Regions from separate parts of the Saccharopolyspora sp. ASAGF58 genome, predicted to be linked through region 1. Evidence: riboswitches for the same ligand, from Rfam matches in the RefSeq annotation. Region 1 holds a riboswitch; the other holds the start of a gene.
What was found. A riboswitch is a leader RNA that binds a small molecule or an ion and turns the genes downstream of it on or off. The one in region 1 is predicted to bind glycine.
Positions count from the first base shown of each region.

Region 2: linked by a shared signal. The riboswitch ahead of gcvH (glycine cleavage system protein GcvH) and the one ahead of gcvT (glycine cleavage system aminomethyltransferase GcvT) in region 1 are both predicted to bind glycine.

Region 1 is NZ_CP040605.1:856,418-860,669, reverse strand. Features, by position in the region: gene glyA (serine hydroxymethyltransferase) at 99-1,379, opposite strand; gene gcvT (glycine cleavage system aminomethyltransferase GcvT) at 1,405-2,508, opposite strand; glycine riboswitch at 2,624-2,725, opposite strand; glycine riboswitch at 2,726-2,834, opposite strand; gene FDZ84_RS03750 (acyl-CoA dehydrogenase family protein) at 3,035-4,213, shown strand.
Region 2 is NZ_CP040605.1:1,498,405-1,502,656, reverse strand. Features, by position in the region: gene FDZ84_RS06840 (CdaR family transcriptional regulator) at 135-1,691, opposite strand; glycine riboswitch at 1,805-1,909, shown strand; gene gcvH (glycine cleavage system protein GcvH) at 2,059-2,430, shown strand; gene FDZ84_RS06830 (L-serine ammonia-lyase) at 2,458-3,813, shown strand; gene FDZ84_RS06825 (NAD(P)-dependent oxidoreductase) at 4,043-4,252, opposite strand, start outside.

The DNA of each region.
Region 1 (4,252 bases):
GCAAGGGGGGTTGAACCAGTTGGAATACGGCCTTTTCCCGTTCCAGCATGGTCCACTTAGGATCGAAAACAGGTTCTTCTCCTGGCAAAGCCTTCCGATCAGAGGTTCGGGTAGAGGGGGTGTTTGGCGGCGAGGGCTTCGACGCGGGCCCGGAGCTTGCCGCTGGCGGCTTCGTCGAAGCCGGGCTTGAGTGCCTCGGCGATGATGTCGGCGACCTCGGTGAAGTCGTCCTTGCCGAAGCCGCGGGTCGCCAGGGCCGGGGTGCCGATGCGCAGGCCGGAGGTCACCATCGGCGGCCGCGGGTCGTTGGGCACCGCGTTGCGGTTGACCGTGATGCCGATCTCGTGCAGCCGGTCCTCGGCCTGCTTGCCGTCTAGCTCGGAGTCGCGCAGGTCCACCAGCACCAGGTGCACGTCGGTGCCGCCGGAGACCAGCTGCACACCGGCCTTGGCGGCGTCGTCGGCCAGCAGCCGCTCGGCCAGGATCTGCGCGCCCTCCACGGTGCGGCGCTGCCGGTCGGCGAACTCCTCACCGGCGGCGATCTTGAACGCCACCGCTTTGCCGGCGATCACGTGCTCCAGCGGCCCGCCCTGCTGGCCGGGGAACACCGCAGAGTTGAACTTCTTGGTGAACTCCGAGTCCGAGGACAGGATCACGCCACCGCGCGGGCCGCCCAGGGTCTTGTGCGTGGTGGTGGTGACGACGTGCGCGTGCGGCACCGGGTTCGGGTGCAGCCCGGCGGCCACCAGACCGGCGAAGTGCGCCATGTCGACCATCAGGTACGCGCCGACCTCGTCGGCGATCTCGCGGAACCGCTTGAAGTCCAGCTGCCGCGGGTACGCCGACCAGCCGGCGATGATCAGCTGCGGCTTGTTCTCCCGCGCCAGCCGGGCGACCTCGTCCATGTCCACGCGGTGGTCGTCGGCGCGCACGTGGTAGGGCACCACGTTGTAGAGCTTGCCGGAGAAGTTGATCCGCATGCCGTGCGTGAGGTGACCGCCGTGGGCCAGGTCCAGGCCCATGATCGTGTCGCCGGGCTTGAGCAGCGCGAACATCGCCGCCGCGTTGGCCTGCGCCCCGGAGTGCGGCTGCACGTTGGCGTAGGAGGCCCCGAAGAGCTCCTTGACGCGGTCGATGGCCAGCTGCTCGACGACGTCGACGTGCTCGCAGCCACCGTAGTAGCGGCGCCCCGGGTAGCCCTCGGCGTACTTGTTGGTCAGCACCGAGCCCTGCGCCTCCAGGACCGCCTGTGGTGCGAAGTTCTCCGAAGCGATCATCTCCAGCGTGGTCTGCTGGCGGTTGAGCTCGGCGCCGACCGCCGCCGCCACCTCGGGATCCACCGCGGCCAGCTGGTCATTGAACAGGTCCGGTGTCGACATGGTGTTGCCTCCTGGTTCGATCTCGTCAGGCATTGCGGCGGTAGAACGGCAGCTCGACGACCTGCACCGCGACGTTGTTGCCGCGGATGTCGACCTGCAGTTGGGTGCCGGGTTCGCTGTGGTCGCGGTCGACGTAGGCCATGCCGATCGGGTGGCCAAGGGTCGGCGACGGGGCACCGCTGGTCACGACGCCGATCTCGGCGCCGTCGGCGTCCAGCACGCGGTAGCCGTGCCGGGGCGCCCGGCGCTGGTCGGTGCTCAGCCCGACCAGCGTGCGCTCGGTGGGCTTCTCCGCGGCGGCGGCCAGCGCGTCCTTGCCGACGAAGTCGCCGGGCTTGTCCAGCTTGACCACCCGGCCGAGGCTGGCTTGGAAGGGCGTGAGGTCGGCGGACAGCTCGTTGCCGTACAGCGGCATGCCCGCCTCCAGCCGCAGCGTGTCGCGGCAGGACAACCCGGCAGGCTGCAGGCCGTGCTGCGCGCCGGACTCGGTCAGCGCCTGCCAGACGGCCTCCGCGTCGCCGGGCGCGGTGAACAGCTCGAAGCCGTCTTCGCCGGTGTAGCCGGTACGCGCCAGCAGCACGTCCTTGCCTGCGACCTGGCTGCGGCAGCCCGCGTAGTACTTGACCTCGGCGAGGTCGGTGTCGGTCAGCGGGGCGAGGATGGCGACCGCGTTCGGGCCCTGCACGGCGATCAGCGCGTAGTCGTCGGAGACGTCCTGGTGCTCGGCGTCGAAGCCGCCGAGCCGCTCGGCCAGTTCGGCCGAGACCACGGCGGCGTTCGCCGCGTTGGCTACCACCAGGAACTCCTGCTCGCCGAGCCGGTAGACGATCAGGTCGTCCAGCACGCCGCCGGTGGCGTTGCAGATCATCGTGTAGCGGGCGCGGCCGGGCTTGATCGCGGAGGCGTTGGCGACCAGCGCGTAGTCCAGCGCCTCGGCGGCCTGCGGGCCGCTGATCCGGATCTCACCCATGTGGGTTAGGTCGAACAGGCCGGCGCTGTTGCGCACCGCGTTGTGCTCGGCGGTGTCGCCGGAGTAGCGCAGCGGCATCCGCCAACCGGCGAACTCGGTGAATGTCGCCCCGAGGGCTTCGTGTACTCGGTGCAAGGGCGTCTGTCGTGGCGACGACATGGTGCGACTCCTCCTGGTGGGCGCCGGTCGGCAGTCGAGGGCCGGTCAGCTCACTGCGCCCAACCTTATCGGGGACACCTCGACCCCGACCTGCGCGGGCTTGCGCTGGTCGGGCGGTCTCCCCGGAGTCATTGGCCTGAGAGTTTCGCCACCCCGCGAGGGGCGGCTTGCACCGTGGGCGAGAAGCGCGTTGCTCCTGCTTTTCTCCGTGTTCGCCTGGTGCCGTGCGGTGCCGGTGCCTGAGAGTTTGCTGGGGAGTATTGCTCCTTCGGCGCTCCGGTGTCCCGAGGTTGCTCGGGGGCCGGAGTCTCTCCCGCACGACGTCATCGGCGCGGTATTCGGTTGTGCGAACGCCGACGCTACGAACTGAACGTGACCGGAGTCAACCCGGGCGGGTCGACAAGTGGTTGTAAAGCGACGCCTTGCGCACGCCTAGCGCTGCGGCCAGGCGCCGCATGGACAGCGCTTGGAGGCTGCCCAAAACTAACGGCGTTAGCCACGTGCCTGTACCAAAGGGGATCCGGCGATGGTCGACTTCTCGCTTTCCGACACAGAGCGCGACATCCGCGACTGGGTGCGCAACTTCGTCCGGCGCGAGCTGGTGCCGCTGGAGCCCGAGGTGCTGCGGCGCGAGCGGGCCGGAGAACGCGGCCTGACCAAGGACGAGCAGCGGGAACTGCAGGACAAGGCGAAGCGGGCCGGGTTCTGGGGCGTGCAGACGCCCGAGGAGTACGGCGGCATGGGCCTGTCGGCGGTGATGACGGCGCTCATCGAGGTCGAGCTCGGCCGCACGTTCGTGCCGTTCCGCTTCGGCGGCTACGCCGACAACATCCTGTACTACGCCAACGACGAGCAGAAGGAGCGTTACCTGCTCCCGACGATCGAGGGCACCCGCAAGTCGTGCTTCGCGATCACCGAGCCGGGCGCCGGCTCGGACGCCAAGAACCTGCGCACCAACGCCGTGAAGGACGGCGACGAGTGGGTGATCAACGGCGAGAAGACGTTCATCACCGGCGGCATCGACGCCGACTTCGTGATGGTCTTCGCCGTCACGGACAAGGAGAAGGGCGCCAACGGCGGGGTCACTTGCTTCCTGGCCGACCGGGACGCGGGCTGGAAGTCCGAGCCGATCGACATCATGGGCCCGTGGGAGCGGCAGCCCGCCGCGCTGGTGTTCGACAACGTGCGCGTTCCGGAGCGCAACGTGCTCGGCGAGGTCGGCCACGGCTTCAAGCTCGCCATGCAGTGGATCGGCCGCGGCCGCTACCTGCTGCCCGCGAGCGCCCTCGGCGCCTGCGAACGGCTCGTCGAGATGGGCATGGAGTACGCCAAGACCCGCGAGACGTTCGGCAAGCCGATCGCCGAGCGCCAGGCCGTCCAGTGGATGATCGCCGACTCCGCCGTGGAGATCGAGGCGCTGCGCTGGCTGGTGCTGCAGGCAGCCTGGCAGGTGGACCAGGGCATGGATTCCCGGCACGCGCAGTCGGTGGCCAAGCTCTTCGGGGCCACCCGCGCCAACGAGATCGTCGACCGGGTGCTGCAGATGCACGGCGGCATGGGCTACACGAAGGAGCTGCCGGTCGAGCGCTGGTACCGCGACCTGCGGCTGCTGCGCATCTTCGAGGGCACCGACGAGATCCAGCGCCGCACCGTCGCCCGCAACCTCCTGAAGGGGCACGCGTCGATCAGCGGCGTGCTCGGCTGAACTCTGTTTCCGGGCTCGTTTTGCGCAGCGGTGCGGGAT
Region 2 (4,252 bases), 640 kb from region 1:
AGGTTCCCTTCCTCGCAACCGACCGGCAGCCCGGCGAAAGCAAGGGAACCTTCCTGCCACGACAGGAAGGTTCCCTTGCGCACGTCACCGAGGGGTTCTGCGCGCCCGGCTGTGACAGGAAGGTTCCCTTGCTGTCAGCCGTGCTGCGCCCATCGGTCGGCGAGCAGTTGCGCGAACAGCGCGGAGCGGACGTTGGGGTCTTCGAGGTCGACGTCCACGAGTTGGGTGAGCCGCTTCATCCGGTAGCGGAAGGTGTTCGGGTGCACGCGCAACTCGCGGCTCGCCTGCCGGGGATCGCCGGGGTGGCGCAGCCACGCGTGGAGCGTGGCCAGGTATTCGGTGCCCTGCGTTCGGTCGTGCTCGCGCAGCACCGGTAGCGGGCCGAGGGCACCGATACCGGCGTCGGTCGCCGCACCGGCCATCCGGCTGAGCACCAGCAGATGCCAGTTCTCCTCGTACACCGCCACCCGTTGCTGCAGTTGGCCGGTGCGCAGCAAGCTGATCAGCTCCTCGGCCTGCGACCGCGACTGGGGCAGCTCGGCGACCGCCACCGCGGTGCCCACCGCGATCAGCGGGCGCGGCGAAACGTCGTGGGACGTGAGCGCTGCCCGCAGATCCGGCCAGCCGCCCGCGCGCCCCCGGTCGGGCACCAGCGCGTAGAGCATGGTGCCGATCTCGGTGACCAGCGGGCGCCGCCCGATTCCGCGCGTGATCCACTCCCACATCGCCAACCGGTGCCCTTCCGCGGGGCTGGCGGACGGGGGCATTTCGATGGCGACGACCCGGTGCGCTTCGGCGGGCACCGCCAGCTCGTTCGCTGCCGCCCGCCAGCCTTCGCCGCCCTCCAGCAGCAGCCGCACCTGCTCGGCAGATCGGCGGCGCTCCGCGTCCGCCACCGCACGCCACCGCAGCAGTTGCAGCGCGACCAGCGGTGCGGTGTCGGCGAACGCGGTGGAGCGTTCTTCGGATACCTCGCCGGGGACCACGGCCCACATCGAGCCGAGCAGTTCACCGCCCATCCGGATCGGCACCACCAGCCGGGGCAGGGTGCCGTCCTGCTGGGCGGGCACGAAGATCGCCGAACTGCCCTTGCTGAGCTGGCGGAACGTGCCGCGGGCGCGGAACTTGGCGAGCACGTCGTCGGGCTGCCTCCGGCCCATGATCGTCGAGACCCGCGCCGGGTCGGTGAGGTCCTGCCGGGCGGAGTAGGCCAGGACCTGGGAGCGCGCGTCCTCGATGGTGACCGGCGCGTCCACCACGTCCGCCACCGCGTCGGCGAGCCGGAACAGGTCGCCGACCCCGGTGCTGGGCGCGTCGGCCTCCTCGATGTCCGTCCCGGCCAGCGCGGCACGGATCAGCCACACCAACTGCGCCCACGCCGTGCCAGGGCGGACCTCGACCAGCGCCACCCCCGCGTCCCGGGCTGCCGCGGCCACCGCGTCGTCCGCCGAAATCGGCGGTTTGAGCAGCACCGCCGCGGCACCCTTCGCGCCGCAATCCCTCGTCAGCGCCACCGCGTGCTCGCGGTCCGGGATGGCCACGCCCAACACGAGGTCGCCGCCCGCCGCCGTCGGCGGCTCATCGGGTTCGGCGATGACGACGTCCCCGACGCACACTCTCGGTTCCGGGGCGACCACGGTGCGCAGCAGTGTGGGGCCGACCCGCTCGACCAGTGCCCGGATGTCCAGCATCACCGGCCTCCTGAATACCTCGGGCCGCCTCCGTGCGTTGTGGGGGAGGGCATTGACACCAGGGCTGGCCCGTTTATCGTTGCTGAGCACACCGACAATCGCATACCGGCCGTCGACCCCGTGCGGGAGAGACCCTGCGAGCTCACGCCGAGCCCCCAGGGCGCCGAAGGAGCAAGACTCCCCACAAACTCTCAGGCACCCATGACCGTTCGGGCGAGGCAACTCTGGAAAGCGTGCGTCTCATCGACGCTCCACCCACGGTGCAAGCCGCGAGGCCCGCGGCGAAGCTCTCAGGTTCCGCAACAGAGGGGGAGGCCCAGCCACCACGGGCACGAGTGCCCCCCCGACTGCCTTGGAGCCTCCCGACATGTCCCTGCCTGCGCACCTGCGTTATTCCGAAGAGCACGAGTGGATCGAGGACCGCGACGAGCTGGTCCGCATCGGCATCACCCAGCACGCCGCGGACGCGCTCGGCGACATCGTCTACGTGCAGCTTCCCGAGGTGGGCGACAAGATCGAAGCGGGCCAGGCCTGCGGGGAGCTGGAGTCCACAAAGTCCGTCAGTGACCTGTTCGCCCCGGTGACCGGCGAAGTCGTGGCGCTCAACGAGTCCGTCGTGGACGACCCGGCGCTGCTCAACGCGGAGCCGTTCGGCGACGGATGGCTGCTCGAAGTGCGCCCGACCAGCACCGGTTCGCTGCTCACCGCTGAGCAGTACGCCGAGCTGATCGCGGAGTAACGGGCCAAGCGAGGTAGGAGGCGGTCAATGGCGATCAGCGTCTTCGACCTGTTTTCGGTGGGTATTGGGCCGTCCAGTTCGCACACGGTTGGTCCGATGCGTGCGGCGCGGTTGTTCGTGCAGCGGTTGCACAGCGCGGGCCGGTTGCCGCAGGTCGAGCGGATCAAGGCGGAGTTGTTCGGGTCGTTGGGTGCGACCGGGCATGGGCACGGTAGCCCGAAGGCTGTGCTGCTGGGTTTGGAGGGGCACAGTCCGGAGACTGTTGATCCGGCGGCGGTAGAGGGCCGGGTCACCGAGATCCGTGACTCCGGCCGGTTGCGTTTGGATGGGGTGCAGCAGATCCGGTTCATCGTGGACCGTGACTTGGTCATGCACCGGCGCAAGTCGTTGCCGTTGCACCCCAACGGGATGCGCTTCGCCGCGTTCGGTGCCGATGATGCCGAGCTGGACAGCGCGGTGTTCTACTCGGTGGGCGGTGGCTTCGTCGTCGACGAGGACGCTACCGGCACTGATCGGATCAAACCGGACGAGACCGCAGTGCGGTACCCGTTCCGCACGGGTGTGGAACTGCTCGCGCGGACCGAGCAGTCAGGGCTGCCGATCAGCGGTGTGATGCTGGCAAACGAGTTGTCCTGGCGTGGTGAGGATGCCGTGCACAAGGAGTTGCTCGGTATCTGGCAGGTCATGCGTGAATGCGTTGACAACGGCTGCCGCAACTCCGGTGAGCTGCCCGGTGGGCTGAAGGTCCGTCGTCGGGCGGCGGAGCTGGCGGCTTCGTTGACCGAGCGCGACGATCCGCTGGAGTGGGTCACGCTGTTCGCGCTCGCGGTCAACGAGGAGAACGCGGCTGGTGGGCGGGTGGTGACCGCGCCGACCAACGGTGCGGCCGGGATCGTTCCTGCGGTCCTGCATTACTACACGCGGTTCGCGCCTGGCGCGGATGATGCTGGTGTCGTGCGGTTCCTGCTGGCGGCGGGTGCGGTCGGCGTGTTGTTCAAGGAGAACGCGTCGATTTCGGGTGCGGAGGTCGGTTGTCAGGGCGAGGTGGGTTCCGCGTGTTCGATGGCTGCTGCCGGGCTCGCTGAGGTGCTGGGTGGAACGCCGAGACAGGTGGAGAACGCCGCGGAGATCGCGATGGAGCACAACCTCGGGTTGACCTGCGACCCGATCGGTGGGTTGGTGCAGATTCCGTGCATCGAGCGCAACGCGGTCGCGTCGGTGAAGGCGATCACGGCTGCGCGGATGGCGTTGCGTGGCGACGGCAGCCATTTCGTTTCGCTGGACAAGGTGATCAAGACGATGCGGGAGACCGGCCGCGACATGAAGGTCAAGTACAAGGAGACGGCCCGCGGCGGCCTCGCCGTCAACGTCATCGAATGCTGACCCTTCCGCCCGACCAGCGCGAGGATGGGAACCTTCCTGTCACCGCCGGCCGCCGGAGAGCTCTGCCGCGTGAGCATGGGAACTTTCCTGTCACCGCTCGGCTCTGCCGCGCGAGGATGGGAACCTTCCTGTCACCCGGCGTGCGGTGAAAGCGTCCAGATGCCGACGGTGGAGTCCTTCCGCCGTCGGCATCGGCGTGCCCGTTGGTGCGAGGATGGGACCCTTCCTGTCACCGGTCTTCGTCGTCGCCGAGCGGCCAGATGCCGTGCACCGGGGCCCAGCCGAGGAGTTGCCGCGCCGCTTCGCTGCTGACGCGGTGCGAGGGTTCGGCTGCCGCGTTCGGGTCGTGGCGGGGCGGCGGGCTGTCGTCCGCGCGGGCCAGGTCGCGGTAGTAGTCGGCGACCCGCACTGGTTGGTCCGCCACGTTCAGCGTCTTGCC